4 regions of the Bacillus sp. FJAT-45350 genome follow, and region 1 is predicted to be linked to each of the others. Evidence: riboswitches for the same ligand, from Rfam matches in the RefSeq annotation. Region 1 holds a riboswitch; each other region holds the start of a gene.
The links. Region 1 has a riboswitch for lysine ahead of lysA (diaminopimelate decarboxylase). Riboswitches for the same ligand answer to the same signal wherever they lie in the genome.
Positions count from the first base shown of each region.

Region 2: another riboswitch for lysine. It lies ahead of CD003_RS18680 (aspartate kinase); the one in region 1 lies ahead of lysA (diaminopimelate decarboxylase).
Region 3: another riboswitch for lysine. It lies ahead of dapA (4-hydroxy-tetrahydrodipicolinate synthase); the one in region 1 lies ahead of lysA (diaminopimelate decarboxylase).
Region 4: another riboswitch for lysine. It lies ahead of CD003_RS09000 (Na+/H+ antiporter NhaC family protein); the one in region 1 lies ahead of lysA (diaminopimelate decarboxylase).

Region 1 is NZ_NISU01000001.1:2,060,096-2,068,379, reverse strand. It holds gene sigF (RNA polymerase sporulation sigma factor SigF) at 1-76, shown strand, start outside; gene CD003_RS10395 (stage V sporulation protein AA) at 362-982, shown strand; gene CD003_RS10390 (stage V sporulation protein AB) at 972-1,394, shown strand; gene spoVAC (stage V sporulation protein AC) at 1,409-1,870, shown strand; gene spoVAD (stage V sporulation protein AD) at 1,889-2,911, shown strand; gene spoVAE (stage V sporulation protein AE) at 2,911-3,261, shown strand; gene CD003_RS10370 (stage V sporulation protein AE) at 3,267-3,836, shown strand; gene CD003_RS10365 (spore germination protein) at 3,829-5,304, shown strand; lysine riboswitch at 5,398-5,580, shown strand; gene lysA (diaminopimelate decarboxylase) at 5,678-6,982, shown strand; gene CD003_RS10355 (LysM peptidoglycan-binding domain-containing protein) at 7,185-8,117, shown strand.
Region 2 is NZ_NISU01000002.1:430,388-438,671, reverse strand. It holds gene CD003_RS18685 (YslB family protein) at 1-393, shown strand, start outside; gene CD003_RS18680 (aspartate kinase) at 460-1,689, opposite strand; lysine riboswitch at 1,801-1,987, opposite strand; gene uvrC (excinuclease ABC subunit UvrC) at 2,067-3,836, opposite strand; gene trxA (thioredoxin) at 4,001-4,315, opposite strand; gene CD003_RS18665 (electron transfer flavoprotein subunit alpha/FixB family protein) at 4,623-5,597, opposite strand; gene CD003_RS18660 (electron transfer flavoprotein subunit beta/FixA family protein) at 5,613-6,383, opposite strand; gene CD003_RS18655 (enoyl-CoA hydratase) at 6,434-7,210, opposite strand; gene CD003_RS18650 (TetR/AcrR family transcriptional regulator) at 7,265-7,855, opposite strand; gene CD003_RS18645 (AMP-binding protein) at 8,149-8,284, opposite strand, start outside.
Region 3 is NZ_NISU01000001.1:1,846,089-1,854,372, forward strand. It holds gene CD003_RS09270 (YhcN/YlaJ family sporulation lipoprotein) at 1-655, opposite strand, end outside; gene CD003_RS09275 (aspartyl-phosphate phosphatase Spo0E family protein) at 959-1,102, shown strand; gene CD003_RS09280 (hypothetical protein) at 1,257-1,454, shown strand; gene CD003_RS09285 (YhcN/YlaJ family sporulation lipoprotein) at 1,507-2,109, opposite strand; lysine riboswitch at 2,348-2,530, shown strand; gene dapA (4-hydroxy-tetrahydrodipicolinate synthase) at 2,697-3,584, shown strand; gene bluB (5,6-dimethylbenzimidazole synthase) at 3,782-4,426, shown strand; gene CD003_RS09300 (DMT family transporter) at 4,714-5,643, opposite strand; gene CD003_RS09305 (M24 family metallopeptidase) at 5,795-7,009, opposite strand; gene CD003_RS09310 (aldehyde dehydrogenase family protein) at 7,135-8,284, opposite strand, start outside.
Region 4 is NZ_NISU01000001.1:1,779,205-1,787,488, forward strand. It holds gene CD003_RS08965 (hypothetical protein) at 70-681, shown strand; gene CD003_RS08970 (YjcZ family sporulation protein) at 1,072-1,167, shown strand; gene CD003_RS08975 (hypothetical protein) at 1,425-1,931, opposite strand; gene CD003_RS08980 (YjcZ family sporulation protein) at 2,086-2,184, opposite strand; gene CD003_RS08985 (FUSC family protein) at 2,398-3,429, shown strand; gene CD003_RS08990 (DNA adenine methylase) at 3,570-4,439, shown strand; gene CD003_RS08995 (type II restriction enzyme) at 4,417-5,712, shown strand; lysine riboswitch at 5,832-6,017, shown strand; gene CD003_RS09000 (Na+/H+ antiporter NhaC family protein) at 6,129-7,685, shown strand; gene CD003_RS09005 (MFS transporter) at 7,996-8,284, shown strand, end outside.

The DNA.
Region 1 (8,284 bases):
CATCTCGCAAGTCCAAGTTTCACGCCTCGAAAAGAAAATATTGGAACAAATTAAAGAGCAAATGGGCGACTTATAGTTGCACGTTTGCTTTTTTTTTTTTTAGCAAACGTAATTGTTAATGGTTAATTAAGAGAGCTAAAATATTTTGGGAATTTAGGGATGAAAGAAAGCTTTAAAAAATTAGAAATTAACAATTACACATTAACAATTGATTTTCCCCCTTTCTTTCAGAATGAAAATCCACTATTTAACCATACTAAACCTAACTAGAAAATATAGAGGAATATGGTATTCAAATTCGCCATTAGCCATTCTCCATTATTTTATAAAACGTTTCTTGCAATTGGGGGGAGCTTGTTGAATGAATAAAACCGTGTACCTTCGCATGAGGCATCGAGTTCAAGTTGTACCTAATCAACGAGTGACTATTGGGGATGTTGCACAGGTCATTACAGATAAAGACTTACGAGATTTTATCGTTCGTTTACCGATTCATCAAGTTACAGTGGAAGATAAAAATTTTGTAGTCATTGATGTAATGAAGCTTATTCGTATTATTCAGAGAGAAAGACAAGGGACAGAAGTACAATCTATAGGTCCACCACAAGCAATCTTACAAGTCATATTTAAGAAAAAGAAAATTGCACTCGTTTATTTTCTCCTCATATGGTTTTTGTTATTTGTAGGGGCAGGTTTAGCGATTATGAATTTTCATGAAGATGTGAGTATGCAAGAGGTTCATCAAAAAATTCATATGGCAATCACAGGTGAAGAAAACCCTAAACCACTGCTATTTCAAATACCGTATTCAATAGGATTAGGTCTCGGTATGATTTTGTTCTTTAATCATATATTTCGTAAACGATTGAATGAAGAACCAAGCCCTCTTGAAGTTGAAATGTTCAATTATGAACAAAACCTAGACCAATACATTATTTCTCATGAAAATAGTGAAAGTGAAACCAAGTTACATGGTGATTAAATCGTTTTTAATCATGTTTGTTGGACTTTCTGGAGGGCTCGCAGTTGGAGCTGGGTTTGTGGCGTTTCTAACAGTATTAGGAATTGTGCCAAGACTTACACAATTATCAAAAACAAGTAAGTTCATTCATTACTATGAAGCAGCGATAATTATCGGCGCATTAATAGGAGCGTGGGTAAGTTTACAAGATTCTATTTTATATTTATGGAGAGTTCTACTTATCCCAACTGGTCTTGCTTCCGGGATGTTTATAGGGTTACTTGCAGCCGCGCTGACAGAAGTACTAAACGTATTTCCAATTCTTGCAAAGCGAATAGGTGTAGCTGAGAAAATAATTTATTTATTAATGGCGATAGTTCTAGGGAAAATATGTGGGTCTTTATTTCACTGGATTTATTTCGTTGATATGTAAAAGGAGTGAAGAATGTGGATGCTGAGAAGAAAAAAATAAAAGAGTATCAAAAGAAAATAAAGCCATATCAACCGAAGACACCCTATCTTCTAAACTGCCTTAAAGCCTTTTTAATAGGCGGAGCCATTTGTGCAATAGGACAGGGAATATCAAATTTCTACATTAGAGTCTTTGACCTTACCGAAAAAACAGTTACAAGTCCTACGATTGCGACGCTTATTTTACTAGCGGCGCTTCTAACAGGACTAGGTGTCTATGATAGGTTAGGTCAATTTGCAGGTGCTGGTTCAGCTGTTCCGGTGACCGGTTTTTCTAATGCGATTGCAAGCGCTGCTCTTGAGCATAAAAGTGAAGGACTTGTTCTAGGGATAGGCTCGAATATGTTCAAAATTGCTGGAGCGGTTATTGTGTTTGGTGTTGTGTCAGCTTATTTAGTAGGACTCACAAGACTACTTGTTCAAACGCTAATTAGCTAACAAAGGAGGCAGAGCGATGTGAAGCTCGTTGGTAATCAAACATGGCGATTCGAAGACGGAATCTATCTCACTTCAACGGGTACAGCTGTAGGTCCAATTGAATCAGAAGGGCCGTTAAAAGAAGATTTTGATACGAGCTATGATAATCTCTATTGCGGTGAAGCCAACTGGGAACTAGCTGAACGAAAATTATTAATGGATTCAATTGACTCATGTTTACAAAAACAAAATCTCAAAGAAAAAGAAATAGACTTTTTTCTTGCAGGAGATTTATTAAATCAAAATGTGACTTCGAATTATGTTGCTAGATCAATGGGAATTCCTTTTTTAGGAATGTTTTCAGCTTGTGCAACAGCTATTGAGACATTAGCTATGGGATCAGTCTTAGTTGATGGTGGTTATGCAAATAAAATAATAGCTGCAACGAGTAGTCATAATGCCACTGCTGAGCGACAGTTCAGGTATCCTACTGAATTTGGTGGACAGAGACCAGAATCCTCTACTTTTACAGTGACAGGAGCAGGAGCAGCTTTAATAAGCAAAAAACCAGGTCAATTAGGGATAAAAATACGTGAGGCTACAATTGGTAAAGTTGTTGACTTAGGAATTAAAAATCCATTTGATATGGGTTCAGCTATGGCTCCAGCAGCTTGCGACACAATTGTTGCTCATTTACAGGATACAGGTAGAAAAGCAGAAGACTACGATTTAATAGTGACAGGAGATTTATCAAGAGTTGGTAGTGGCATTGTCAAAATGTTATTAAAAGAACAAGGGATTAGCCTCCATAATAATTATCAAGACTGTGGTGTGATGATTTACAGCCAAGATCAAAATATTTTTGCTGGAGGCAGTGGGTGTGCATGTCCTGCTGTTGTTACATATGGTCATTTGGTGAATGAAATGAAAAAAGGCAAGATTAAACGAATGCTTGTTGTCGCTACAGGAGCACTTCTTAGTCCTACAATGATGCAACAAAAGGAATCGATTCCATGTATTGCTCATGGAGTTGTTTTAGAGTCTGAGGTGATAGATTCATGATGGAATATGTAATTGCCTTTGTTGTTGGTGGAACTATATGTATTGTAGGTCAACTTTTACTAGATGTCCTGAAGCTAACGCCAACTCATATGATGAGTACCTTAGTTGTTGCCGGAGCACTTTTAGATGGATTTCATTTGTATGATAGGCTCATTGACTTTGCCGGGGCAGGTGCAACCGTCCCAATCACTAGCTTTGGACATTCACTCGTTCACGGGGCGATGGCTGAGTCAGAGAGATATGGATTTTTAGGAGTAGGGATGGGAATTTTCGAGGTTACATCTGTAGGGATTTCTACTTCAATATTATTTGGTTTTTTAGTAGCAATTGTATTCAAACCGAGGGGGTGAAAGTAGTGAGTGAAAAAAAGCGAGTCATTCTCATTACGGACGGCGATCAATCAGCGAAACATGCAGTTCAAATCGTTGCAAAACAAATAGGTGGCCGTTGTATAACGAGCTCAGGAGGGAACCCTTCAAGGTTATCAGGTGAAGAGTTAGTAGAGCTGATTCATAAAGCTCCTACTGAACCTGTTCTAGTTATGTTTGATGATTGTGGCTTTCAACGGGAAGGGCCAGGTGAACATGCTATGCGCTATGTAGCAAATGATTCATCAATAGAAGTACTTGGTGCAATTGCTGTTGCGTCAACGACACATTTCTCGGAATGGACGAAGGTAGATGTAAGCATTGATAGGTATGGAAACTTAACTGAGTATGGAGTTGACAAAAACGGATTGCAAGATTTGGAAATAGGTAGAATTGATGGAGATACTGTATATATATTGGACGAAATGAACATACCTATTGTTGTAGGTGTCGGTGATATTGGAAAGATGGCTGGTCAAGATGTCCCGGAAAAAGGCGCTCCCATCACCAGGAAAGCAGTGGAGATTATCTTAGAAAGGAGCGGAAATCATGAGTGAGCAGCAAGAGAAAATGAAACAGCCTATTTCAAAGAAAATTATAGAGAATGAAGTTGCTCTTAAGTCCAGGCTTGGAATTGGGAAAAGCTTTGACGTCGGGGTAAGAAAATTAACGATCTTTGATAAAGAAATCCAAATTTACTTTACAAATGGTTTATGTGATATTCAATATATCATTGAAGTACTAAGAGAATTAATGCTCGTCGACTCAAGGGAAGAAAAGCCAGACAATGTGAAGAGGGCGATTGAAAATCATCTAACACATGTACAAGTAGAGTTTGTTGATACGTTAGACGATGCCATTTCACAAATGCTTTCAGGACTCATATTTATTTTAGTTGAAGGGGAAGACGAAGCCTTTGTTGTAGATGTTAGAAGCTATCCTGGTAGAGGACCTGACGAGCCTGATACTGAACGAGTTGTAAGAGGTGCTCGTGATGGATATACGGAAAACATCATTCAAAATACGGCATTAACAAGACGTAGAATTCGGGATGAACGTTACCGAAATGAAATTATGCAGGTAGGAGAACGTTCAAAGACGGATATATGTATTTCATACTTAGAAGATGTCGCTGATCCAGATTTAGTAGATATTATAAAAAAAGAACTAAAAGCAATTAATATTGATGGATTAACGATGGCGGACAAGGTAGTTGAGGAGTATATAGTAAAACAAGGCTTTAATCCATTTCCGCTTGTTCGTTATACGGAACGCCCTGATGTGGCAGCTACACATTTATTAGAGGGTCATGTCGTTATTACCGTTGATGCGTCACCGAGTGTTATCATCGTTCCTACAACGTTATTCCACCATGTACAGCATGCGGAAGAATATCGTCAAGCACCTGCTATTGGAACGTTTCTACGATGGGTTCGTTTTGCAGGTATTGTTATTTCATTATTCATTTTACCTTTGTGGTTATTAATGGTTATGACACCAGACATGGTACCAGAGGCGATTGATTTTATTGGTCCCAATGATGACATAAATGTACCGATATTTGCTCAAATATTTATTGCTGAAATTGGGATAGAGCTCTTGAGGATGGCTGCGATCCATACACCTTCTCCATTAGCAACCGCCCTTGGGTTAGTAGCTGCATTATTAATTGGTGATATAGCCATTCAAGTTGGTTTATTTACAGCAGAAGTTATCTTATATGTTGCACTAGGAGCAATAGGGATGTTCGCGACACCGAGTTATGAGTTAGGGATTGCGTTGAAAGTCGTTCGCTTATTACTACTCATTGTCGTTGCTATTTTCCAAGCACCCGGCTTTATTATTGCGACAGCGATTTTCTTCCTTCTATTAGTTAGCATTAAAACATTAAATAAGCCTTATATGTGGCCATTCCTACCATTTGATCCAGCTGCATTCTGGCAAATACTTGTACGTACATCAGTACCTAATATTAAAAAGAGACCAAGTATTGTTGGTCCTAAAGATCCAATTAAACAATCGTAATACTGAAAGAAGAATGAGGCTTGCTCCTCATTCTTCTTTGTGTTAGAGTGGGATAATAATTGACATTCCAAATAAAGAATAGCCTCGTCAAAACGATGGGGTAGAGGTGCAAGGTGAAAAAGTACATTTGTGGAGTTTGTGGTAACTGTGAAGCGAATGGGAAGGTCAACTTGCCGAAGTGAAAGAGGATGCCACAATCTTTTATTGCTGGGTCGTTACTAAATAAGTAACGGACTGTCACTATAGTGTTTATTATAGTGGAGTACTATTCTTATGACTTGAGGTTACTATTGCTTTCTATATTCTATATAGCAGCTAGTGTTCCTTATACATTAGCTGCTTTTCTAATGAACATTATTAAGGAGAGAAGAATATGTTTTTACATGGTACTAGTAAAATAAATGAACTTGGGCATTTAGAAATAGGTTCAGTTGATACAGTGAAGTTAGCAAATGAATTTGGTACGCCTTTATTTGTGTATGATGTGGAATTAATTCGAGAAAGAGCACATCAATTTCAAGAGGCTTTTAAAAAGCAAGGAGTAATAGCTCAAGTTGCATACGCAAGCAAAGCGTTCAGCTGCATTGCTATGATAGAGTTAGTTGATGACCTTGGACTAAGCTTAGATGTTGTTTCTGGAGGAGAGTTATATACAGCTGTTGCGGCTAAGTTTCCAATGGAGAGAATTCACTTTCATGGAAACAATAAGAGCAAGGAAGAAATTGATTTTGCTGTTGAAGCGGGAATTGGTTGCTTCGTCGTTGATAACTTCTACGAATTAGACTTACTCGAGCAAGCAAGTGAACGTCATCAAAAGAAAATTTCAGTATTACTTCGAACGACACCTGGTGTAGAAGCGCATACTCACGATTATATTTCGACTGGTCAAGAAGACTCTAAGTTCGGTTTTGATTTATTAAGTGGTCAGGTTGATAAAGCGATTAAACGAATTCAAGACAAAGAGCAGTTTGAGTTACTAGGTCTTCACTGTCATATTGGTTCTCAAATTTTTGAAACAACAGGATTTGTGATGGCTGTCGAAAAAATCTTTACTCACGTGAAGAAATGGAAAGAAGAATTAAATTATATCCCTAAAGTATTAAATTTAGGTGGTGGATTCGGTATTCGTTATATCGAAGGAGATAAGCCACTTCCTGTTTCAGACTATGTGAATGCCACAATTGATGCTGTGAAAGAACAATCTAATCAATTAGGTATAGATGTACCTGAAATCTGGATTGAGCCAGGAAGATCATTAGTGGGAGATGCAGGGACGACTCTTTATACAGTAGGTTCTGAAAAAGAAATTCCAGAGGTTCGTCATTATCTATCAGTTGATGGTGGTATGAGTGATAACCTTCGACCTGCATTATATCAAGCGGAGTATGAGGGGATTCTTGCAAATCGTGCATTAGATGAAGCTGATAGCAAGTTCTCCATTGCGGGTAAATGCTGTGAAAGTGGAGATATGCTTATTTGGGATCTTCCACTTCCTAAAGCAAAACATGAAGATATTTTGGCTGTCTTCTGTACGGGAGCATATGGATATTCGATGGCAAATAACTACAACCGTATCCCGAGACCGGCTGTTGTCTTTGTGGAAAACGGAACAGCGAAGCTCGCAATTCAACGTGAGTCATATGAAGATTTACTTCGTCTAGACAAGTCAATTCGCTAACTTTATAGAGGACAGTATTACAGGTAATGACAACCTCGTAATACTGTCTTTTTTTCTGTTCAAATCAACTCAGGTAATGGAATTAGATTTACAGAAATGGAGCTTTTACTAGATTATTACCAATTATACGTTTTTTCCCTAGTAATCTACTAGTGAAGTTGGATAATATTCGCAGTATGATTCAGTTAGGAGGGAAGACATCATGAAAAAACTACTTTTGCTTCTACTTATTGTACTTTTCATTCCTACGAAAGCGTTTGCATCAAATGTAGCAGACCGAATTGTAGAAACAGGAAAGCAATACATAGGAACACCATATCAATATGGAGCACCACTCGGGAATACGTCAAGCTTTGATTGCTCTTCGTTTTCAGCCTATATTTTTGGCCAACATGGGATTACTTTACCAAGGGTTAGTCAAGATCAAGCGCGAGTTGGAACGGCAGTAAGCAAAGGGGACTTACGAAAAGGAGATCTTATTTTTTATGACACAAACTTTGATGGAAGAATTAATCATTTAGGAGTCTATATGAATAGCAACGAAATGATTCATGCTTCTTCAAGTCAAGGGGTACATATTACTCGTCCATTTTCACCTTATTGGGAAGCACGATTTGTTTCGGCAACTCGTGTAATATCTAATGAAAATTCTTCAAACTCAGGAACTACTTATACGGTAAAAGCAGGGGATACACTATTCCTCATTGCTAGAAGTCATCAAATAACAGTTGAACAGCTAAAGCAATGGAACCAGTTGAATTCAGATACAATTTTTGTAGGACAACAATTAACTATTGTTGGGCCGAATCAAATTAGCCAGAGTCCAAACACGAAAATGAACGTTCATACAGTTGCACCAGGTGACAGCCTTTGGACGATAAGTCGTACATATGGTGTAAGTATCGACCAAATCATTGTCTGGAATTCATTAACTAGTACTGTAGTTCATCCAGGTCAATCATTATTTATTCAAAAGCCAACAACTGTGACAACTGAAAAACTTCATGTTGTTCAAGCTGGTGAATCATTATGGCTCATAGCAACAAAGTATAATATGTCTATTATTGAAGTAATGACGATTAATAATTTAACAACATCAACGATCTTTCCAGGACAAAGTTTAAAGCTCCAATAGGATAAAACGAGGGTGAGAAAAGGATGAATTATACCTTTTTTCATCTTTTTTAATGATTTAGAAACTTAAAAATACATTTATGTGGATAATCAAAAAAGAGCAATGGCTGCGCACACTACACGCTTAACAGCAAGAAAAGCACTTGCTGTTAAGCTCAACACAAGGTA
Region 2 (8,284 bases), on a different contig from region 1:
GAACAGACAGTGCCTGTTTATGGTTACCATCTTATTCGAAATGTATTACTAGAGGAATTTTTAGGTAAAGAACATGAACAGACTTTATACTGGGCTGGTAAATCACTAGCTCGTAAAAATAAAAAAGAAGCGATTGATGACATTATACTATTCTTTGATAAGGCAGGGTGGGGAACACTTACCTTTGTAAAAGAAAAAAGAAATGAAATGATGTTACAATTAACATCTTCCTTGCTAGAAGAAAAAATCCCTTTATGCTATCAATTAGAGGCAGGATTTCTTGCTGAACAAGTCCAGTATATAAAAGGATACATAACTGAGGCGGTCTATACGACGAAGAAGGATAAAGTTCTCTTTACTCTCCATTGGGATGAAAAGGACAGCATTAAATAAAATCAATAAAAAAGTCTGGGACAAAAGGTCCGTTTTTGACCTTTTGTCCCAGACTCTCATTTTTGCTTAAACTGTTAGTGCTACTTCTTCAAGCTCAAATGCACGATGAAGGGCTTCAACAGCTTGAATCATACTAGTCTCATTTACAACTGCAGATACTTTAATTTCTGATGTGCTAACCATTTTAACCATTACATCACTTTCAGATAACACTTGAAACATCGTTGCTGCTACACCAGGGTTAGATACCATACCCGAACCGATAATTGATACTTTTGCTAAATCCTCTTCGTGATATACATCCTCAAATTTCAAAGACTCTTGATTCATATTCAGTAACTGCAAAACTTCTTCTAGTGCTGCCCCATTAATAGAAAAAGAAATATTGGTTGTACCTTTACTACTTTGATTTTGAATAATGATATCTACATTAACCCCTGCTTCAGATAGAAGGGTAAAAACTGTTGATAGAGTTGTTAATTCATTTGGTAAGCCCGCAATTGTTACCTTCGTTACATCATTTTCAAACGCAATTCCTCTTACTATTAGATTTTTCTCCATCGATACTTCCTCCTCAATCAAAGTTCCTTCTTCTTCAACCATACTTGAAGCAACCATTAGCTTTACATGATGATTCTTTGCAAACTCAACAGCTCGAGGGTGTAGAACACCAGCTCCTAAGTTTGCCATTTCTAGCATTTCATCATAAGAAATTGATAATAGTTTTCTAGCATCTTTAACAAAACGAGGGTCTGTTGTGAAAACTCCCGTTACATCTGTATAAATATCACAGCGTTCTGCTGAAAGTCCCGCTGCTAATGCTACAGCTGTTGTATCTGAACCACCTCGACCAAGTGTTGTAATCTCACCTGTATCTGAAACCCCTTGGAACCCAGCAACAATAACAATTTTGCCAGATTCTAAATGCTTTTCGATTCGCTCTGGCTTTATTTCTGTAATACGAGCATTGCCATGAATTTCCTCAGTCATCATTCCTGCTTGCCAGCCTGTCAGTGATACTGCTTCATGACCTCGTTGCTGAAGTGCCATTGTTAATAACGAAATTGAGATTTGCTCACCTGTTGTTAATAGCATATCCATTTCTCTTTTACTCGGTTTTTTAGATATTTGTTGAGCAAGTTCTACCAATTGGTCCGTCGATTTCCCCATAGCTGAAACAACTGCCACCACTTGCTTCCCGCTGTTTACTGTTTTAATAATTCGGTCTGCGACATGCTGAATTCTTTCCACAGATCCAACTGATGTTCCACCGTACTTTTGAACGACTACTGACATCTTCTCCATCCTTTCATTTAGGTAAATAAGGACACAAAAAAACAACAGAAAAGAGAAACCCCCTCACTGTTGTTGTCATACCTATCCGGTACCACACTTGTTCCCTTACTCACGTGAGATAGTTCTCCACACAACTTTTAGGTTGGCTGTGTGACAGCCCTGCACTTATTTAATACAGGTCCAGCTCAAAGAGTATTGAGACTCTTATCACTTCGGCAAATTCCCCTTTCAATATTCTTCTTAGGTACTCAATCACCTCAGAACATTTACTAATGGTCTTCGCTCCTCTACCATCACTTCAAAATATGAAGCGCGGCTTATTAAGTTAGTTTTCATAATAACAAAATTTTATCTATCTGACAATAAGTTTTACTTATTTACTTTTCACTTAAATGTTTAATAATTTCTTCAGCTACTTTTTCAGGTATTTTAAGTTTTTTAAATTCCTCCATACCCGCTTCCTTCATTTTTTTCACTGATCCAAAATGCTTAAGTAGCTGTTGTTTTCGCTTTTGTCCAACTCCTGGAACTTCATCTAACACTGAGGATATCATCGACTTCCCTCTCGTTTGACGATGAAAGCTAATCGCAAATCGGTGAACTTCATCTTGAATGCGCTGTAATAAATAAAACTCATGACTATCTCTTTTTAACGGGACTTCCTCTGGTGGATTACCTATCAATAGTTGTGACGTTCGGTGCTTTTCATCTTTTGCTAGTCCACATACTGGAATCGAAAGACCAAGCTCATCCTCAATAATACTTTGAGCTGAAGAAATTTGACCTTTACCACCATCAATGACAATTAAATCAGGTAGTGGAGCACCCTCTTTTAATAGACGAAAGTAGCGTCGTCGAACAACTTCACGCATCGATGCGTAGTCATCAGGACCTTCTACATCTTTGATTTTATATTTTCGATAATCTTTTTTACTTGGCTTTCCATCTAAAAAGGACACCATTGCCGATACTGGATCGGTTCCTTGGATATTAGAATTATCAAATGCTTCTATTCTATACGGAGGGCTAATTTGCAGAACTTTTCCTAGGTTTTCTACAGCCTTTACCGTGCGCTGTTCATCTCTTTCAATTAAAGAAAATTTTTCTTTAAGAGCAATTTCAGCATTTTTATGAGCTAATTCAAGAAGCTCTTTCTTTTTCCCTCTCTTTGGCTGTAGCACTTTCACTTGTAACAATTCGCTTAGTAAGTCGCTATCGATATTATCAGGTAAAAGAATTTCGGAAGGTTTAATATGCTCCTTTTTCATATAAAACTGTCCAATAAACGTTAATAAATCTTCTTCCGGCTCTTTATAAAAAGGAAATATCGAGACATCCCTTTCAATTAACTTCCCTTGTCTAATAAAAAAGACCTGTACACACATCCACCCTTTATCATAGGCAAATGCGAACACATCTCGATTCACTTGATCATTTATTGTCATTTTTTGCTTTTGCATGACCATATCGATATGCTGAATTTGGTCTCGGAGCTCTTTTGCTCTCTCAAAATTTAAATCTTCAGAAGCTTTAAGCATTTTTTCTGTTAACTCTTTTTTTACTTCCTCGTGTCCCTGGTTTAAAAAGCGAGTAATTTCTTGGACCATCTGTTTATTTTCATCTTGATTGACTTCATTAACACACGGGGCCAAGCATTGATTAATATGATAATAGAGACAAACACGATCAGGGATCGTACTACACTTTCTTAATGGATATAATCGGTCTAATAATTTCTTCGTCTCTGTAGCAGCACCTGCATTAGGATATGGACCGAAATATTTCCCTCCATCTTTCTTTACTTTTCTAGTCGTAATTAGACGAGGTTGTTCTTCAGATGTAATTTTCAAATACGGATAAGATTTATCGTCTTTCAACATGACGTTGTACTTAGGGTCATGCTTTTTAATTAAATTCATCTCTAGGATTAATGCTTCGATATTAGAGGATGTAATTATATATTCAAAGTCAGTGATTTCACTAACTAATCTCTGTGTTTTTCCATCATGGGATCCTGTGAAATACGATCGAACGCGATTTTTTAAAACCTTAGCTTTTCCTACATAAATAATCGTACCTTGATTATCCTTCATTAAATAACAACCAGGTTGGTCTGGTAATACAGCCAACTTTTGTTTTAGTGACATAGCCCTTCCTCCCCTCACTTTTAATTATGAGTTATGGGTTATGAGTTATCAATAATAAGTAAATGTAAATGTCTCTTATTAATATCATATCAAAAGTTAAGTATATTATAGTTTCCATTCAAACAGAAAAAAAGTCTGTTACCAGAAGTAACAGACTTTTCATATTATAGATGTTTGTTAAGTAACTCTGCAAGTGCTTCTTTTGGTTGGAAACCTACCACTTGGTCTACTTTTTCACCATTTTTGAAAACCATTAGTGTAGGGATACTCATTACACCATATTTACCAGCTACTTCTTGGTTTTCATCTACATCAAGCTTAACTATTTTTACTTTTTCTCCCATTTCACCATCTAATTCTTCAAGTACAGGAGCAATCATTTTGCAAGGTCCGCACCAAGGTGCCCAGAAATCTGCAAGAACTACACCTTCACTTGTTTCGTTTTGGAATGTTTGGTCTGTTACATTTACAATCGCCATTGGAAAATCCTCCTTAATTTGTCGTGCTTTACTTCATATTGAATTATACCACCTGAAAAATACGCATGCTAATATCTTGCTCATTGATACCAGATCTCACAAACAGTATGTATGATTTAACAATGTAGGTAATAATTAATGAAGAAAGCTGTATTTAATTAGTATATTCGTCATAAAATATTCCTTTTCCTTCTTATTAATTAAGAAAAAGTAAAGCGACTCTTATTAGATTTACTTTTTCTTATACTTTCTTATATAAAATAAGATAAGCACGGAATATTCCATGCTTATCTTTTCCCATTATACCTTAAGATACAACTACTTTTTTCAATTCTTCTGTTAAAATTGGCAATACATCAAACAAGTCTCCAACAATACCATAATCAGCTACTTCAAAAATTGGAGCTTCTGGGTCTTTGTTAATTGCAACGATTACCTTAGAGTTACTCATTCCAGCTAAATGCTGAATAGCTCCTGATAAACCTACTGCAATATATAAGTCAGGTGTTACAACCTTACCAGTTTGACCAATTTGAAGTGAGTAATCACAATACTCAGCGTCACACGCGCCACGTGAAGCACCAACTGCTCCACCAAGAAGTTCAGCAAGCTCTTCTAATGGTTTAAAGCCATCTTCACTTTTGACACCACGGCCACCAGCAACAATAATCTTTGCTTCTGATAAGTCTACACCACCAGTTGTCTTACGAACGATTTCTTTAATTTGTGTACGTAAATCTTTAATATCAACGTTTACACTACTAACATCACCTGAACGAGACTCATCTTTATCTAGTGCAGGAACGTTATTTGGACGAATTGTAGCTAGGACTTTCCCAGCTTCAATAGTCTTCTTTTCAAAAGCTTTACCTGAGTAAATTGGGCGCGTAAATACTACTTGGTCTCCCTCAACCTCAACTTGTATTGCATCTGAAATAAGGCCAGCCTCAAGTTTCATTGCAAGACGTGGAGAAAGGTCCTTCCCTAGTGCAGTATGTCCCATAATAATGCTATCTGGATTTTCAACATCTGCCACTTGTAATAGTGCTTGCTGGTATGCATCTGTTCTATAATCTTTTAAGTCACCGTGCTCTACAGTAATAACACGATCTGCTCCATATTGAATCATTTGTTCTGCTAATGCAGAAACACTTTCACCAAATAATGCTGCAACTACTTCTCCACCTTCAGATACTACCTTTGCTGCTGCAATTGCTTCAAATGATACATTACGTAATTCTCCGTCACGAACTTCACCTAGAACTAATACTTTTTTAGACATATTGATCCCCCCAATTTATATGACTTTTGCTTCTGATTTTAGCAATGAAACAAGCTCTTGAACTTGAGCATCTAATTCACCTTCAAGGATTTTTCCTGCTCCCTTTTGTGGCGGTAAAAAGATATCAATTGTTTTTGTTTTTGCTTCAACATCATCTTCATCAATATCAAGATCATCTAAATCTAATGTTTCTAACGGCTTCTTCTTCGCTTTCATAATCCCTGGAAGTGAAGGATAACGTGGCTCATTTAAACCTTGTTGAGCTGTTACTAGAACTGGTAAAGAAACTTCTACTGTTTCTTGGTCCCCTTCAACATCTCGAACGATAGTAGCGGTTCCACCATCAATTTCAATATTTGTAATTGTAGTTACTTGTGGAATTCCTAGAGCTTCTGCCACTCGTGGACCAACTTGTCCAGAACCGCCATCAACTGCTACATTCCCTCCAATAATTAGGTCATACTCTTGCCCTTTCAAATATGTAGCAAGTAGTGAAGCTGTAGTGAATTGGTCTAACTCATCAAGTTCTTCGCTATCGATTAGAACTGCTTTATCTGCTCCCATCGCTAATGCAGTACGTAATTCTTTTTCTGCATCCTCTTCACCTACAGTTACTACCGTTACTTCTCCACCATGCTCGTCACGTAATGTGATAGCTTCCTCAATTGCATACTCATCATATGGATTAATAATAAACTCAGCGCCACTATCATCTATCTGACCATTACTTATAGCAATCTTTTCTTCAGTGTCAAATGTACGCTTCATAATAACAAAAATATTCATCATATTCCCTCCCAATAATAGTAAAACTGTTTATAATTTCAGAATTAAATTTATTTATTTTTAAATTCTGGTTTTCTTTTTTCTATAAATGCATTGATACCTTCTTTACCGTCATGAGAATCAAATGCTACTCCAAATGCTTCTGCTTCCTTCGCAACACCTTCAAGGTAGTTTTTATCCTTTGAATATGAAAGAAGGTTTAAAGCTAGTTTCATAGTTAATGAGCTCTTTTGAGCGATTTTCTCCGCTAGCTTAGTAGTTTCTTCTAACATCACTTCTTGATTTGGATAAGCGTAATTTAGTAAACCTAAGGAAACTGCTTCTGTACCTGTAATTGGATCACTAGTTAACAGCATCTCAGTCGCTTTTGCTTGCCCTACTAATCTTGGTAAACGCTGGCTTCCTGCAAATCCTGGTACTAATCCAAGTTGCAATTCTGGTAAACCAAGCTTTGTATCTTCAGTTGCAATTCGTATGTGACAAGCCATTGCTAGTTCTAGTCCACCACCAAGTGCTGCTCCATGAATCGCAGCAATAACTGGTTTAGGAAAATGTTCAATACGTTCAAATAAATCTTGACCGTATTTTGCTAGTTCAGCAAACTGCTCACCACTCTCAACTGTTGTAAATTCCTTTATGTCAGCACCAGCTGCAAAAAAGCGTCCTTCTCCTTGTAATACAATGACCTTTACTTGCTCGTCTTGTTCGACTTGGTCTAGTGCACTCGACAGTTCTTTAAGAACAGTAGAAGATAGAGCATTTGCTGGTGGACGATTTAAAAGAATCGTTGCAATGTGATTTTCTGTCTTTACTACGAGGTTTTCCATTATTCTCAATCACTCCTCTCAAATTCAGAAATCTTGTTAGTTCGTTGCTAAATTTTATAGTTGATTGCGAAAACCATTTAATAATGTGTTATGTAATGGTTTTGCAAGTGCTACCAAATCATATTTACACTCTTTCATGACCCAGTTAGTAACTACTTCATCCAGAGTACCAAAGACCATCTGTCTAGCTAAGCGAACATCTAGTGTTCCAGAAAAGTAACCGCTTTCTTTTCCTTCTAATAAAATATTATCCATTAAAGCTAAATATCCTTTAAGAACATCATTAATTTTAAATCTTAGCTTGGTATTTGATTGTCGTAACTCTAATTGAGTTACGATTGCTAGTGGTTTATCAACTGATAGTTGTCGCAAGTGCATAGTTACTAGTACTCCTAGCTTTTCATCGACTGACATTTCATCAGTTAGTTCGCTCTGAATACTTTCTACAAACTTACCCATCTTCTCTTCAAAGAGTGAGACTAAAATATCCTCTTTGTTCTTAAAGTAAAGATAGATTGTTCCATCAGCTACACCAGCTTGTTTCGCAATCTTTGAAACTTGAGCTTGATGATAGCCATTGTCAGCAATTACTTTTACAGCAGCTTCAATTATCTGGTCATATTTAGGTCCTTTTTTCTTTCCCACAACATTCTTCCTTTCAACTCAATCAATAATGAATGAGCATTCACTCGTATTTCATATTTTAAAGGAAGACAATTAAATTGTCAATGTGTTAAAATCGGAACTGTTTGAAAATTTAGACCACTCTACATTGATATGCCCTATGCTTGTATCATATAACGAACAAGAGAATAAAGCAAATATTTTCAAAAGTCCCTCTTTTGTCCCCCAGAGAAATACTGTCGGTAGAATTCTTACACCTAACTTACCACTGAAATCTCTTTACTAGTAAGTAAGGTGTAAGTCCATTAATGATGTTAACTTGATTTTCTCTGTTCATTTTTTGACTTTTTTTCCTCTTCTTCTATTAAAACTCTTTTTAATATTTTTCCTACCATTGTCTTCGGTAGCTCTTCACGGAACTCATACAATCTAGGTACTTTATAAGCTGCT
Region 3 (8,284 bases), 210 kb from region 1:
CAATACCTTCAAATGGCTCAGCCGTACTAAACCCTTTTTTCAAAGCTTTAATACGATTTGCATTTAATCGGTCAGTTGCAATATATATATTTTCCAAGCTCATGATTTTGGATAAATCATTTCGTAATTCTAATTCAAGCTTTTTTCGATTTTGCTCACTCGACTTTACACCGACTAATGTTTTATTATCTATTGTGATTACATGTACTTCATGTACATTGTTAAAAGCAAGTAAGCGGCTTTGGATAACACTCTCTAAATCATTCTCCTGTTGAATTGTTATTCCCGATTTCTCCATATGTGGCTTATCACTCATCATACGCTTATCGTGTAACAGTCCTGGACTATTTGTTAATACTCTTGAGCCTACACGATTTGTCCCTTGATTTGGCATACTTAAATTTCTCTCACCCGAAATATTAATATTTTTTCTTGCAATATCTTCACTATACTTTGTTCTTCCCTTAGGAGTTTCATCAATAACCATCATATCTGTTAAGGGGCCCTCCATATAGCGTACTCGTTCTGTTCCATATCCACTAAAACCTTCATTTTCGTTAGCATTTGCCCCCATGATTTGCTTCTGCTCTAAAGAGCAACCAGAAAGTAACCCTACGACAAGTAAACTTGATATAACTGTATAAACGATTCTCATGGTAACCAAGCTCCTTTTTCATTTCTTTTATTTATAGCTTGTGACATGTCGACTTTTTTACTCAATCAATATTTGGGAGAATTAAGTGATAAGAATCGCTAATAAATTAATTACTTTTCACATTGTCAATTGACTAACTTTTACTTGACTATTATTTTACCCCTACTTTTCTGTTTTTGTCGTTTTACCACTATTATTGGGAGAAATACACTAAAATTGGTAAATAGATTCCCTTTAGTTCATGCTTTATGTATAATAACTTTTGAATTCAAGATAATTTAATATGGAGTGGTCATGGTGATAATGCTCGCAATCGAAGCAAAACGACATCAGATGTTAACCTATGCAAAGAAATACGGATTCACATCTGACAAAACTGTTCAATGTAGTCAAGAATTAGATAAACTTTTAAATATGGTGCAATGCAATTCACAATCTAAAATATAAAAACATAGATAAAACTCTCTACTTATTTTTTTAAAAAGTAAATATTCGTTCACATTTATTAGTACTTTAGTATATAATTGACTTAGCACTATGGAGAGGTTACTTAATAATTAGTTGCAATTGTATCTAGAGCTAATTTAAGGAGTGAACGAACATGAGTATAGAAACAGCTAAAATATCCAAAGATGAAATACTTATGAGATTAAAGGTGTTAGATGGTGTAGATGTATCTTCTGTCACAAAGTATGAGATCGAACGTATCCTCAAAAGTGTTTATCGCGTTGGTTTTGCCGATGGACAGCTTGAATATGAAAAAGAGATTAAGCACAAAAAGGCTGAATCAACAGTGTAGTCGCTGATGATTCAGCCTTTTTCTCTGCACTTTGGAATTATTTATATAGTAATTAGCGGTTGTGCTCAAAAGGCTTTTGAAGGATACGACTTAAGTCTGATAAAATTCGAATGCCATCTTTACGACCTTCTTCATGAAACGCTCGTCCATTTCGTAATTCTCCTTCTAAATAACGTACTTCATGAAATCCTTTTTCATCATTAACAACATAAATCTCTTCTGCTGTTACTCTTTTTGAAACGATTTCATTAATCTCTTGCTTCACTTTTTCTTCTTCTTGATTTGAAATAATACCTACGATTACTGTTCGTTCATGAATGACAACACTTGCATCTTCTACCCCATCAACATCTTTAATTTCACTCGTTAATGCATTTAAAATATCTCCGTCTACTCGTTCTTGATATAGAATATTGTCCTCTCTCGTGTTCGTTCCTCTACCTGTCATACTTTTTGCTACCATTCCTGGCTGACGACGAAACTTAGAACGCTCTTCTAACGTATTTGGCCGAAACTCCAATGGTTCTGTTTCAAGAGCCGGCTCTCCTGAAATCTCGACCCCTCTTGCTTCATCAGTTGGACCACAACCTGTAAGCACACTTTGAATCGCCAGAAACACAATAGCAAACACTACATATAAGAGCTTATATTTCACGATAACCTCCCCTTTCTATTTTGAGAGCACTGAAAAAATGCGTCCCTCACTTTTTCAGCGTTTTTCTCGAATAGGCTATTTTAGACTTTTTCAGTGGCCTTTTCTATTTTTAGGTTTACTTACATCATTAAAAAATAATCTTGTTACTTAAAGGAAATTTTCCTAATAACCATTGCAATCAATAATAATATTTGTTAAGGTAGACACACAAATCAATATTCTTTACTTCAAAAATTGAAGTGAGGATAGAGGTGCAAAGACCATAAGTAATTAATCTGAGGATAATGAGGTCCGTTGATGATTTATGAAAGGGGGATTTGCCGAAGCCAAGAGATTCTCATTTTTCTTGAGGCTGGTTTTGCATTTAATAAATGCAGAACTGTCATATAGCGTTTTCGCTATATGGAGGGCTATCTCACGCATGGAACATTTCTATGGAAATTCCAAGCGGTAATGAGGCTCTCATTACCGCTTTTTTGCGTATTCCTTTAAAAAAGGGACAAATTAGAGTAGCTCTATTCAATATGACACAACGAAATGTAGTCAATACTATCGATCAACTTACTTGAATAGAGGGGGAATTTAACATGTTCTTTGGAAATGTAGTAACTGCTATGGTGACACCTTTTGATCAGGACGGAAACGTAGACTTCCAAGCAACAAAAACTTTACTTAATCACTTACTATCAAATGGGACTGATGCTCTTGTTGTTGCAGGAACAACAGGTGAATCACCAACATTAACAACTGAGGAAAAATTAGAATTATTTCAATTCGTTGTAACAAACGTCAATGGAAAAGTACCTGTTATCGCTGGTACTGGCTCAAATAACACTGCTGCTACAATCGCTTTAACGAAAAAAGCGGAAGAAATCGGTGTAGATGCTGTTATGATTGTTGCACCGTACTATAACAAGCCTTCTCAAGAAGGAATGTATCAGCATTTCAAAGCTATTGCTGAGTCAACAAACTTACCAGTGATGATTTATAATATACCTGGACGTAGCGCTGTAAACATCTCTGCTGAGACAACAATTCGCTTATCCAAAATTGAAAATATTGTATGTACGAAAGAAGCTAGTGGAGATTTAGATGCAATGTCTACAATCATCCAAGAAACTGATGAGAACTTTAGCTTATACAGTGGAGACGATAGCCTAACATTACCAGTTCTTTCTATCGGTGGCACAGGAGTTGTATCTGTTGCTGCGCATGTAATCGGAAACGAGATGCAAGAAATGGTAACTAGTTTCCATGCTGGTGACGTGAAAAGAGCGGCAGCAATTCACAGACATACTTTACCGACAATGAAAGCTTTGTTCACAGCTCCAAACCCATCACCAGTTAAAGCTGCACTTGAAATGAAAGGTGTTCCATGTGGTTCGCTTCGCCTACCACTTCTACCGTTAAACGAAGAAGAACGCCATCAACTTCAACTTGTTGTACAACCAACAATGACATTTTATGTAAGCTAACTTATATGAACTAAGCTATTGCTCATGTGGCAGTAGCTTTTTTTGTAGTTGGAAAGCACATCCTCCCCTCAATTCATCATTCTTAAATCATAATTCATAATTAATATTGTAGTTTTCTCCCCCATTTCTTGGTAGGATATAGATGATACATACTATAGTTTTTATTCTATAATATTGATTAAGGGGGATTGTAATATATGTTTACAAAAGGGGAAAAAGATGCAATATATAAGGTTATTGAACATCGCCGTGATGTAAGAAGCTTCAACGACAAACCAATTCCAGAAGATGTGGTTGAACGTATTTTAAAAGCAGCTCATGCAGGCCCATCTGTCGGCTTCATGCAGCCTTGGAATTTTGTTATTATTACTTCTGACGCAGTGAAAGAAAAGCTAGCATGGGCTGCTGATAAAGAACGACGGGCATTAGCCATTCATTTTGAAGATACCCGCCAACAAGAATTTTTAAACTTAAAAATTGAAGGATTAAAAGAAGCGCCTATTACGATTTGCGTTACATGTGACCCAACACGAGGTGGGTCTCACGTTTTAGGTCGTAATTCAATACCAGAAACAGATGTCCTTTCGACTGCCTGCGCAATCCAAAACATGTGGCTTGCAAGCTGTGCTGAAGGATTAGCAATGGGATGGGTAAGCTTTTATAAGAAGAATGATGTGAGAGATATATTAGATATCCCTCCACATGTGGATCCTATCGCTCTAATGTCACTTGGGTACACTGACCACTATCCTGAGAAGCCAATCCTAGAATCAACAGGCTGGGAAGAACGTCGTGAACTAGAAAAACTTATTTTCCAAGATAAGTGGGCCCAAAAGCGATAATGTTTGATTATAAAAAACGCGTTGAGCAAAATGATATCATGTGCTCAACGCGTTTTTTATGTGTTTTTTATAATTGTTATGATAATCGGTCTGACAATTCGTTATTTATATAAAATGATGAATTTTCCCGAGGCTTTCAGACACTGAATCAGTTATTGCCTTATAAACATTAATAAACTAGGCCTTTACACCCTATTAACGGAACTGTTGTCCTATTACTTCCTAAACAATTGCCTTTTTTCAATAATGAAGGAATTGCTGTCCAAAAAAACTTAGCACTTTCCCTATCATGCTGCTTGCTTTTTCTTTACCTTTCTTAAAATCTTATCATCAGCATATCCAGTACCTAATAAAACAGCGAATACGATAATAACAAAACCAATCATCTGAACAGGCATTATTTGCTCACCAAGGAAAATAGCTGAACTCACTAACCCGAAAAATGGAACAAAATTATTAAAGACAGCCGTTTGACCTGCCCCAATCCGTTGTATAGCGGAATTAAACAGAATATGGCCGATAGCAGTTGCTACAATAGCTGATGCAAAGAAGATTGCCCATACATATCCAGGTGTGTTTACTACACTTCCTAATCCACCTGGTTCTAGTACTAAACTTATAAGAAATAACATAGAAGAACCGATGATTAACATAATACCTGTCATAAATTTCGAATCTATTGTTGCTGTTGCTTTCTTTATATAGATAAAGCTCAGAGCTTGGACAAGCATTGCTAGAAAAACAAATAAATCACCGTAATTAATTGAACCTACTCCCCCACTACCATTCAAAATGATAAGTCCAACACCAACAAGACCAAAACAAATCCCTACTAAACGTAGACGTGTTAACTGATCATTTAATAGCAATAGGGCAAAAAGTGACGTCGTTAATGGTAATAAAGCTAAAATTAGAGATGTATTAGATGCGGTTGTCATTGATAAACCAATCGCTAAAAATAAATGATGACCAACGACTCCTAGTAACGTCGTAATAATGGTAACTTTCCATTCTTTTTTCGTTAAAGGACGAAATTGCTTTTGAAAAAATAAAATTGCACAGACTACAAGTCCAGCAACAAAAATACGTAATGATTGCATCGTCGCTGGTGGTAAATACTCAACTAACACCTTTAACATAACAACATTTAAGCCCCATATAACCATAACAAAGCCGATTAAGCCATATGTTAAAATTATACTTTTTTCATTTTTCATATACTCTCACCTTTTATACCACACTGAAATTTTGTAAAACCAAGAAGAAAGCAAGTGTGCCTACTCTATCATAGGACAACTTGCTTTCTAATGCTAATAAAGAGTGTTAGCGATTTTTTTGAATAAGGAAAGAGCTCATACCAAGTATCCTCTAATAGTCTTCCTTCAATAAACAATTTCCATTAATCAGCAAATCATTACCCTTTTTTTTAAACAGTTCTCGAGGGAAGTTAGTAAGCAGCTCACAACCATCTTCTGTAATTCGAATGGACTCCGTTATTTCAACTCCATAATCATCATACCAGATTCCAGGCATTAGGTGGAATGTCATGTTCGGCTGTAAAATTGTTCTATCTCCTTTGCGAAAACTCACGGTATGCTCTCCCCAATCAGGTGGGTAGCTTAACCCGACTGAATATCCTAATCTTGAGTCTTTATGATGACCCCTTTTTGCAATCGTTTTGCTCCATACAGCTTCTACCTCTTCAGCTGCCATACCAGGTCTAATAGCTGTAACTGTTTCATTAATACCTTCTAATACGACATCCGCTAAATCAGTTACCTGTTTAGGTGATTCCCCAAGTGCCACTGTACGTGCCATAGGCGTATGATAACGCTGATAGCAACCTGCAATTTCTATCGTTAAGAAATCCCCATTTTGATATGGCCTCTCCGTCCAAGTTAAATGAGGGCAACTCGTGTTACTTCCCGTTGGTAGCATCGGTACAATTGAAGTGTAATCACCGCCATATTGTGATGTACCACTTATTTGAGCATGATAAATGCTCGCTGCAACATCGCATTCACGTACGCCTATATCAACTGTATCATAAGCGCTCTGCATTGCTTTCTCAACAATCTTTCCTGCTTTTTTCATATAAGAAATTTCTTGGTCAGACTTGATTAGACGAACCCAATTGACAAGCGTTGTTGTATTTTTAAAAGAAGCATTCGGTAAGCCTTGTTTCAATCGTTCGTAACATAATGCAGTAAAATAATGTGAGTCCATTTCAACACCAATTGTTCTTGTCGCCTGACCGATTTCAGTTAATATATTTGCAATAAAATCCATCGGATGCTTATCTGCTGTTTGGACAAAATGGTCTGGATATGGGATAGTATGGTTTTCATCTAACCAGGTGGTTTTTTGAACACTATTTGCATCCATTTCTCTACCAATCCATATTGGCTGGTCTTCATCTAAAATGACGACAAGCATTTGATGTACATAAAATGACCAGGCGTTATACCCCGTTAGGTAATTCATATTTGATGGGTTTGAAATAAGAAGCACATCAATTCCGTTTTCTATCATTTTTCTTTTTGTGTCATTTATTCTCTTTCTATACTCTAACACCGAAAACATGATTATCCACCCCTTTCTTCTGCTCCTACTGATAAGATATTCGTCCTCTAGCAGTTATGAGCTTGGTCAAAAAACTAGATCTCTCAAATTTTCCGCCTATTCCTTAAAAAATGAAAGAATGCCTATTATTCATTTGATAACTTGAAGCAGACAACCTTCTGTTCGGTCATTTCCTCAATCGCAAATTTTACACCTTCTCGACCAATTCCTGATTGTTTCACTCCTCCAAAAGGCATCGCATCTACTCGAAAGTCACTACTATCATTTACAATCACTCCACCAGCTTCAATTCTATGAATGGCTGAAAAGGCATGCTCTAAATTCCTTGTAAATATCCCAGCCTGAAGTCCATAGCTAACATTGTTAGCTCTATCAATTGCTTCATTTAAATCAGATACCTTATAAAGTAAAACGACAGGACCAAAGATTTCTTCTTTTGCAATCTGGCACCCTCCTGGAACTTCAGCTAAAACAGTCGGTTCATAAAATGCACCGTTTCTTCTTCCCCCGGTTAAAAGTTTAGCCCCGGCATCGACCGCATCATTTACCCACTCTTCAACTCTTTTCGCTTCTTTTTCAGTAATAAGAGGTCCCATATCTGTTGTTTCATTCAGCTTTTCACCCATTTTGTATTGCTTTGCTTCTTTCACATATTGCTCAACGAAGCTATTATAGATTTCTTCTTCTATATAAATTCTCTGTACACCGATACAGTTTTGACCTGCTGCTGTGAAAGCTCCATCAACTGTAGATGGAATGGCCTTAGATAAATCCGCATCCTTTAAAATGATGGTCGGTGAATTAGAGCCTAATTCCATTGCTAGCTTCTTTACACCGGCTTTTTTTGTAATCTCTTCACCTGTTGAATAACCACCAGTAAATGATATAAGACGAACAGCTTTATTTGTGATAATTGCATCACCAATTTCTCTACCATGACCAGTTATAACAGAAAGTATTTTTGTCGGAAGACCAGCTTCTTCAAATGCTTCTGCAAGTAAGAATGCACTTAGTGGTGTTAACGTGGATGGTTTCACTATAATCGAATTCCCAGACGCAATTGCTGGACCTACCTTATGAGCAACTAAGTTTAATGGATCGTTGAAAGGGGTTATAGCTGCAACAATTCCTATCGGAAAACGATAGTAGTAACCAACTCTCGTTTCATGCCCTGGCATTTGTGAAAAGGGAATCGTTTCCCCATGGATTCTTCTAGCCTCCTCAGCACTTATACGAATCGTTTCAACACAACGCCTAACCTCTGATTTAGCTTCT
Region 4 (8,284 bases), 280 kb from region 1:
AAAAACTGTAGCATTTACCTAGTTCGTGAATAGCTTATAGGTGAATACACATTTTGGAGGAATGATAAAATGCATCATCATCAACAACAAACACACATGCCAATGGCACACCAACATGGGATGCAACCCCAGTACGGATTACCACAGCAACACATGGTGGCTCCTCAGCACGGATTACCACAACAACACATGATGGTACCTCAACACGGATTAGCTCAGCAACCTACAATGCCACATCAACACGGGTTAGCTCAGCAACATACAATGGCCCCTCAGCACGGGTTAGCTCAGCATGGGGTTGCTCAGCAACATGGAATGCCACATCAAATAATGGACCAAGAGAAACATAAGAAACAATTGTTTGATATGTGTAATGATTATCATTTACATTACATGCAAGCACAAACAACAGACGGGCAAATGTATGAAGGAATTATTGAGGACGTAGATGATGATGGTGTCACATTACTAATGCCATATGGTGATGAAGATAATATGGAAAGAGACGATGACACGAACGAGCGACAATTTGGGTACGGGTACGGCCCTGGCTATGGATATGGACCTGGATATGGACCTGGCTTCGGATATGGTTATCCAAGAAGGTTTCGACGATTTAGACGTCGCCGATTCCCATTTTTCGGGCTAGGAGGATTATTCTTCCCACCGTTTTTCTTTTAAAATAGTCTAAGTACTTGTTAATAGAACTAGACAAAATGAGTCCCACTACTTCTTTATAAGGTTATGGATTGAGGACACTGAAAAAACACCAAATAGATGATTCAAGAAGCGGTAATGGCTTCGCACGCGCTTGCTACGAGAAACCACTCGTAGCAAGCTTTTAATAAGAGGGAACGGCTACGCGCATAACTTTAAGGTCATATAAAAGTGAAAACCACACTTTCAGTGACCAAGTCTAATGAATTTTTTAGTGTCCTCCATTTACTTTTTTATTTTAAAACTTACTAAAATTGGGTGCTATCACTATAACGTTTTCTGTGTAATTACATAGTGTAAAGTAAAGAAGATTTGATGTCTTCTTTTAAATATCTTTTTAGGAGGTTTTTCATCATGACACACGGATATACTGGCGGTTTCGCGTTAATCGTAGTGTTGTTCATTCTATTAATCATTGTAGGTTCTGCTTACGTAGGTGTAGGCTACTAATTACCTCACGTAGGTCTAACCTACACGTATCCCTTTAATGATTAGCTTTTCCGAATAAGAAACCTGCTACGGGGCAACCTAGCAGGTTTTTCGTTTGTGTCATCATGTACAAATCCTCTCATAACAATTAAATCTATTAGACCACCCAGCCATTCCCTCTTTTTGATATAGAACATCTTAAACACCCGATACATAGCTAGGGGTGCCCTAAAGGTATGTATCTACCTTTGGAGCACCCCATATTAGGCGATTCTATTTTAATATCCTACACCTGGTCCGAACCCGTGGCCGGGACCGTAGCCAAAACCTTGACCTTGACCTGGACCTGGACCTGGACCTGGACCAAATCCATGACCTGCTCCAAATCCATGACCTGCTCCAAATCCATGACCTGCTCCAAATCCATGACCTGGACCAAATCCATGACCTGGGCCGAATCCATGACCTGCTCCAAATCCATGACCTGCTCCAAATCCATGACCTGGACCAAATCCATGACCTGCTCCGAACCCATGACCTGGACCAAATCCATGACCTGCTCCAAATCCATGACCTGCTCCGAATCCATGACCTGCTCCGAATCCATGACCTGGACCAAATCCATGACCTGGGCCGAATCCATGACCCACACCACCTAATCCTGCACCTAACCCTACACCCGCAGCAGCCGCTGCTAGCGGTAGAAGTACTCTTTGATTACTTGTATCCGCTCTATATCCTGTAGGAACATTTGCATAAGAATAATTTCCGTACATATGATTCATGCTATCTCCTCCTAACATTACATTCTCATTGTATGTAGGGTATATATACTTGAGCATGTACCCATTAAGTTTAAAAAATCTATAATAGGAAAATAAAAACAAAGAGGGTGTATCTAAGGAAAAACCTTTAGATACACCCTCTATCAGTTATTTCTTAGTAACCATATCCTACATATGAAGCACCAATGATGATTAATAGAATGAATAGAACTACCACTAACGCGAATCCACCTGTATGACCGTAACCTGACATTCTAACTCCTCCTCGTTTTTAATTATTGTGAATAACCATCACACAGTCACTATATGCATGAAGGCTATGAGTGTTTGGGTGTCTAACTATTTTGTAAAAAAATTTATAAAAAGCATTTCAAATATGCTAAATTATACAAATAAGGGTAAAATCATTATTTTATATACGATAAACTAGAAAATAAGAATACTAACATTAAGATTGGTGATAGCAATGCATGACATATTTAAATTTAAATTTATGGGAGCCCGTGTTATTAAAACCGGTTTAGCTGTGTTAATAACTGCTTGGATTTGCTTGCTGTTAGAATTACCTGCCATCTTTGCTGTAATTACTGCCATCGTTTCTATTGAAAGAACAGCATCTGATTCGATACGGAAAGGTTTAATTCGTTTCCCAGCATCTGCGATTGGTGCTGCTGTTTCAATTAGTTTCGCTTACATGTTTGGTGAATCAGCTATGACATACGCATTTGCTGCAACGCTAACGATCATTATCTGTAATAGCTTAAAATTACAAGAAGGAGCTTTAGTTGCCGTATTAACTGCAGTAGCAATGGTCCCTTCGATTGAAAGTCAATATTTATTAACATTCTTATCACGCTTAGGAACTACATCGATTGGGTTGTTCATCGCAACAATTGTCAATATCGCAATTTTACCACCAAAATTTACTGGGCTTATCAATACGAAGCTTGATTCACTTTTTATCGCAAGTAGTACTGTGTTAAAAGAATCGATCGAACAGATCCTAAATCAAGAAATTAAATACACGAAGTCCGCTTCAAAAACATACTTAAAGCTAAGAGAAGGTGGCGATGACGTTCTTAAACTCTCTCGTGCCCAAAGACAAGAATGGAAATACCATAAAGTGAAGAAAAAAGACCTAAGAAAATTTTATGACTCTCAAAAAAGACTTAACCTTCTAGAGCGAATCATTCTACATCTCGGCAACTTACAATACATGAATCAAAAAGTTGAATTTACCCCTGAACAAAAGAATCTTATTGAAAACCTTTTAGAATCAATGGTGAAAATTCTTCAAGATGAAAAACATCAAATACCTGATAACCATTATTTATATATTGATGAGCTAGACATCCGATTCAAATATCAGAGTAATAAACAACCAAGTAACCAAGAACAGTTTTACCATCACTTCACACCTATTGTCATCATCTTCTACGAACTACTTTCCCTTCATGATACACTTGAGGAACTAGAGCAACTGGTGAGGAGTGAGTAATTATTAATTATGAGTTATGAGTTATAAATTTAAATTCCAATTAATAAATCATAATTCATAATTCAGCATTCTATAGTATACTTGTTGTTAGAAATCATAATAACGAACATAAGTTTTTGTTTTTAGTGGGAGTGGAATTGATGAACAAGACGAGTAATTTACAACCATTTTTAAAATGGGCAGGAGGAAAAAGGCAGCTTTTGCCTGTATTAAGACAATATCTCCCCGAAGATTATAATCGATATTTCGAACCGTTTATTGGTGCGGGAGCATTACTTTTTGATATAGCACCAAAGGAAGCTTATATAAATGACGTCAATCAAGAGCTTGTGAACGTTTATCAGACGATTCGTGACGATGTTCACAAGCTTATTACTTATTTAGAAATACATGCTGAAAAGCACGGACAAGATGAGAATTATTATTATATAGTGAGAGAATGGGACCGTAATGGAACAATTGAGAACATATCTCTAACTGAACGAGCTGCTAGAGTGCTCTACTTAAATAAAACATGCTTTAACGGCTTATACCGAGTAAACTCTAAAGGTCAATATAATGTACCAAAAGGTAGCTATAAAAATCCTAATATTGTAAATTCAGACGTCCTTTTAACTGTCCATGACTATTTAAATAAGAACAACGTAACAATAACAAACGAAGATTTTGCAAAGACTGTATTAGAAGAAGCGAAAAAGGGAGATTTAGTCTATTTTGATCCACCATATGATCCTGTTTCTACTACTTCTTCTTTTACAAGTTATTCCCAAACGGGTTTTGGAAAAGAAGAACAAGTACGTTTGAAGGATGTTTTTGTTGAGCTTGCAGATAGAGGTTGCTATGTCATGCTTTCAAATTCATATACGGACTTTATTCGTGACTTATATGGACAAGCTAACTTTGAAGCGATTCCAGTAAAAGCAACCAGAAGCATTAACTCGAAAGCTACATCCAGAGGGAAAATAGATGAGGCGGTGATACTTAGCTATGTCTCAAAAGACAAAAAATGATGTTGCGTGGGAGTTTCTTTTTGATAAATATAATATTGTGCAGCGTATTGAGCGAGATGGATTTTATCGTATAGCAGCGAATGACATACGTGAAGTACGCGAACCTCGATTAATGTGTAAATTCGATCATAGGACGAGCTTACCACAACCGTTTAAAGAAACGAAATTATCGATTCTTCCTCTCTCTCGGAGCGAATATGTAATCGGCAACTTCGAGATTTTCGAAAAGGTTAAATACAATAAAGATCAAATTCCTACCCGTGTTAGCATTCCTGATTTTATTGATACAATTAAACGTGATGACTTGTACTCTGAAAGCGCAGCTCTCCATGCAGCTCATGTTTCAGGAATGTTTCAACATGTACTAGAACTAAATAGAAACGCTCCTCTTTTACAAACTGTGTCAGGGAGAATGGGTTCAAAGCATTTCAACTATGAAGTTAACCTTGCTCATGAAGGTTCCTTTTCAATCAACGTAGAGGGTTCTCAAATTGAGATTGATGGAGGATATGAAACGAAAGACTCCTTTCTAATCGTTGAGGCCAAGAAGGAAACTGTGAAGGACTTTAATATTCGCCAATTATTCTATCCTTACCGTGTTTGGAAGAACAAAACGAATAAAAATATTATACCAATATTCTTCACACACTCTAATGACATCTTTAGTTTCTTTGTCTATACATTTGACGACGACCAAGTGTTTAATTCTATTCGCTTACTGAAGCAGCAAGATTTTATTATTGATAACGAGAAAATAACAATAGAAGAAGTCCTACATCTCGCACACTCCACACCCCTTGTCGAAGAAAGAACGGATATCCCCTTTCCACAAGCGGATACATTTGAAAGAGTCGTAGATTTATTAGGGTTACTTTATGAACGAGAAATGAGTCCCAACGATATTGCTGAGAATTACGACTTTAATGGTAGACAATCTTATTACCACGCAGATGCTGGAGTTTATTTAGGCCTCATTGAAAAAGTCAAAAAGAATAGAACCACTTATTTCAAACTAAGTAACAAAGGTCGAAACATTATGTCTATGTCATACAAAGCAAAATATATGTCACTCATCTCTTCTATATTAGAACATGCTCCATTCAATGTTGCATTTCAAGAATGGGTTCCTAACCAGTTCCTAAATAAGGAAAGACGAATCGAGATTATGAAAGAAAATAAAGCAAATGTAAATCCAAATAATAGTACGATTATACGTAGGTCGCAGTCTGTTCAAAAATGGTCAGAGTGGATATATCGATTAACACAAATTTAAAAAATTTTCTCAATATAATTTGATATCTCTGTTTATCTTACCTAATCTTTCAACTTGACCATATTTATATTACTGATATAATAACTAAGGCGTTTACAATTTAATATTACCTTGTCTTTCGATGAGGTAGAGGTGCGAAAACTATAAGTATACAATGTGAGGCTGACAACCATTGACCATTGTAAAAAGGAGTTTTCGCCGAAGCAGGGAAAATGTCAATTTTTTCTGTTGGGGTTGCCTTAAATAAGGGTAACACTGTCATTATGAAGATGAATTTATGTTCATAATGGAGAACTACTGGTCGTGGCAGATTTACTACATTACAGAGTAATGATAGATATGTCTATCACTTCTCTGTTTTTTTGTGTTCTCTATTATTGTATGGATCATCTACACATTGTTAAGGAGGAAGAAAATTGATAGGAACTATTTTTTCATTAATCCCCCCTCTTCTTGCCATTGTGATGGTTCTCTTAACAAGAAGAGTAATTTTATCATTGGGTGTCGGGGTTATATCTGCAGCCTTACTACTTGAGAGCTTTTCTCCGGTTGCTACAGTCTCAACAATCCTTGCTAGTATAAGAGATATTTTCATCTCTGATGGTGGGTTAAATACATGGAATGTCTACATTCTATTATTCTTATTTCTATTAGGAATTATTTCAGCATTTATTACGATTTCAGGCGGAAGTCGTGCATTCGGGGAATGGGCATTAAAGAGAGTCAAAACAAGAGTTGGAGCGCAAATTGTTACAGCATTCCTTGGCATTATCATTTTTATTGATGATTATTTTAATGCATTAGCTGTAGGACAAGTTAGCCGTCCGATTACTGATAGACACCGTGTATCTCGTGCAAAATTGGCCTATATTATTGATTCAACATCTGCCCCAATCTGTGTTGTTTCACCTATTTCAAGTTGGGGAGCATATATTATCGGGATTATCGGGACGATCTTTGCTACACATCAGATTACTCAATATACTGCCTTTTCAGCATTTATTCAAATGATTCCATTAAACTTCTATGTTATTACTGCTATTTTATTAGTTTTTGTTACAGCAATTTTCAATATTAATATTGGTAGTATGAAAAGACATGAACAAATGGCAGTGAAAACTGGTCAAACGTATAATACTGATAAGGGTAAGATTCCTGGTGAATTATCTGAAGACTTACCAGTAAGCAAAAAAGGAACAGTTCTTAATCTGATTGTTCCTATCATAGCACTAGTTATCGGTACAGTTGGAGCTATGATTTATACTGGAATTGAAGGTACTGATGGTACTGCAACCATTCTAGATATTTTCGAAAATACAGATGTAGCAACGGCTTTACTTTATGGTGGTATATTTAGTGTAGTGATTAGCTTTATTTTATTCTTAACTCAAAAAGATTTGTCGGCTGGGGTATCCGGTCTTGCTGTTAAAGCAGGGATTAAGAGTATGCTTCCTGCCGTGTATATCCTTATTTTCGCATGGAGTATCGTTGATTTAATTGGTCAGTTAGAAACGGGTCAATATCTTGCAGGATTAGTAGAGAATTCTAACATTAACATTGGTTGGTTACCTGCTATCCTATTTGTTATCGCTGGAATTATGGCATTCTCTACGGGGACGTCATGGGGAACATTTGGCTTAATGCTACCAATCGCTGGACAAATTATGGCTGTTATCGATGTTTCTCTATTATTACCAGCATTAGCTGCTGTCCTAGCAGGCTCTGTATTTGGAGACCATTGTTCACCAATTTCTGATACAACGATTCTCTCTTCTACTGGCGCAGGCTGTCATCACGTTGATCACGTAATTACACAGCTCCCTTATGCTGTTATTGCAGGAGTGATTTCAGTAATTGGATATATTGTTCTTGGATTAACAGGAAGCATGATAATAAGTTTAGTGACATTATTAGTAACCTTTGTCATCGTCATGATTGCTCTCATTACGTTAACTAGAAAACAATCATACTAAACAGAACAAAATCCACATAGAGGAATTTGTTAAAAGCAATGTGCGAAGCCACTACATGTTTAAAAGTTCAGTGACAAGTGATTTTCTTATCTCTGAACGAGTAGTGCGCGAAGCCATTGCCCTACTTATCCACATTGAAGTATTTTAAAATCGTTCGAGGCCGCTGAAAAAGTGTAATTTTCACTTTTTCAACGGCCTTTAATCGTTCGTAGAAACTTTTTTGTAATAAATGAATTCACAATTCAGACTTTTCAATCCGATGGTGTTATAATCATTTTATTTACTATAGATTAAGAGGAGAATATTTTATATGCAAGTTCAAACAAAAAACGTTACAACGCCGGTACCACAAGAAAAAACAGCATATCGAATTTTACTTATCATAGGTTTTGTCCATCTATTAAATGATGCAATTCAAGCTCTCGTACCTGCAATGTTTCCTATTCTCGTACAATCAATGGGATTAACCTTTACACAACTTGGACTAATTGCATTCGCACTAAACTTAACTTCCTCCCTCATTCAGCCAGTCGTTGGAGCATATACCGATAGAAAACCATCACCGTATGCACTTCCAATAGGACTTTGTTTTACGTTGG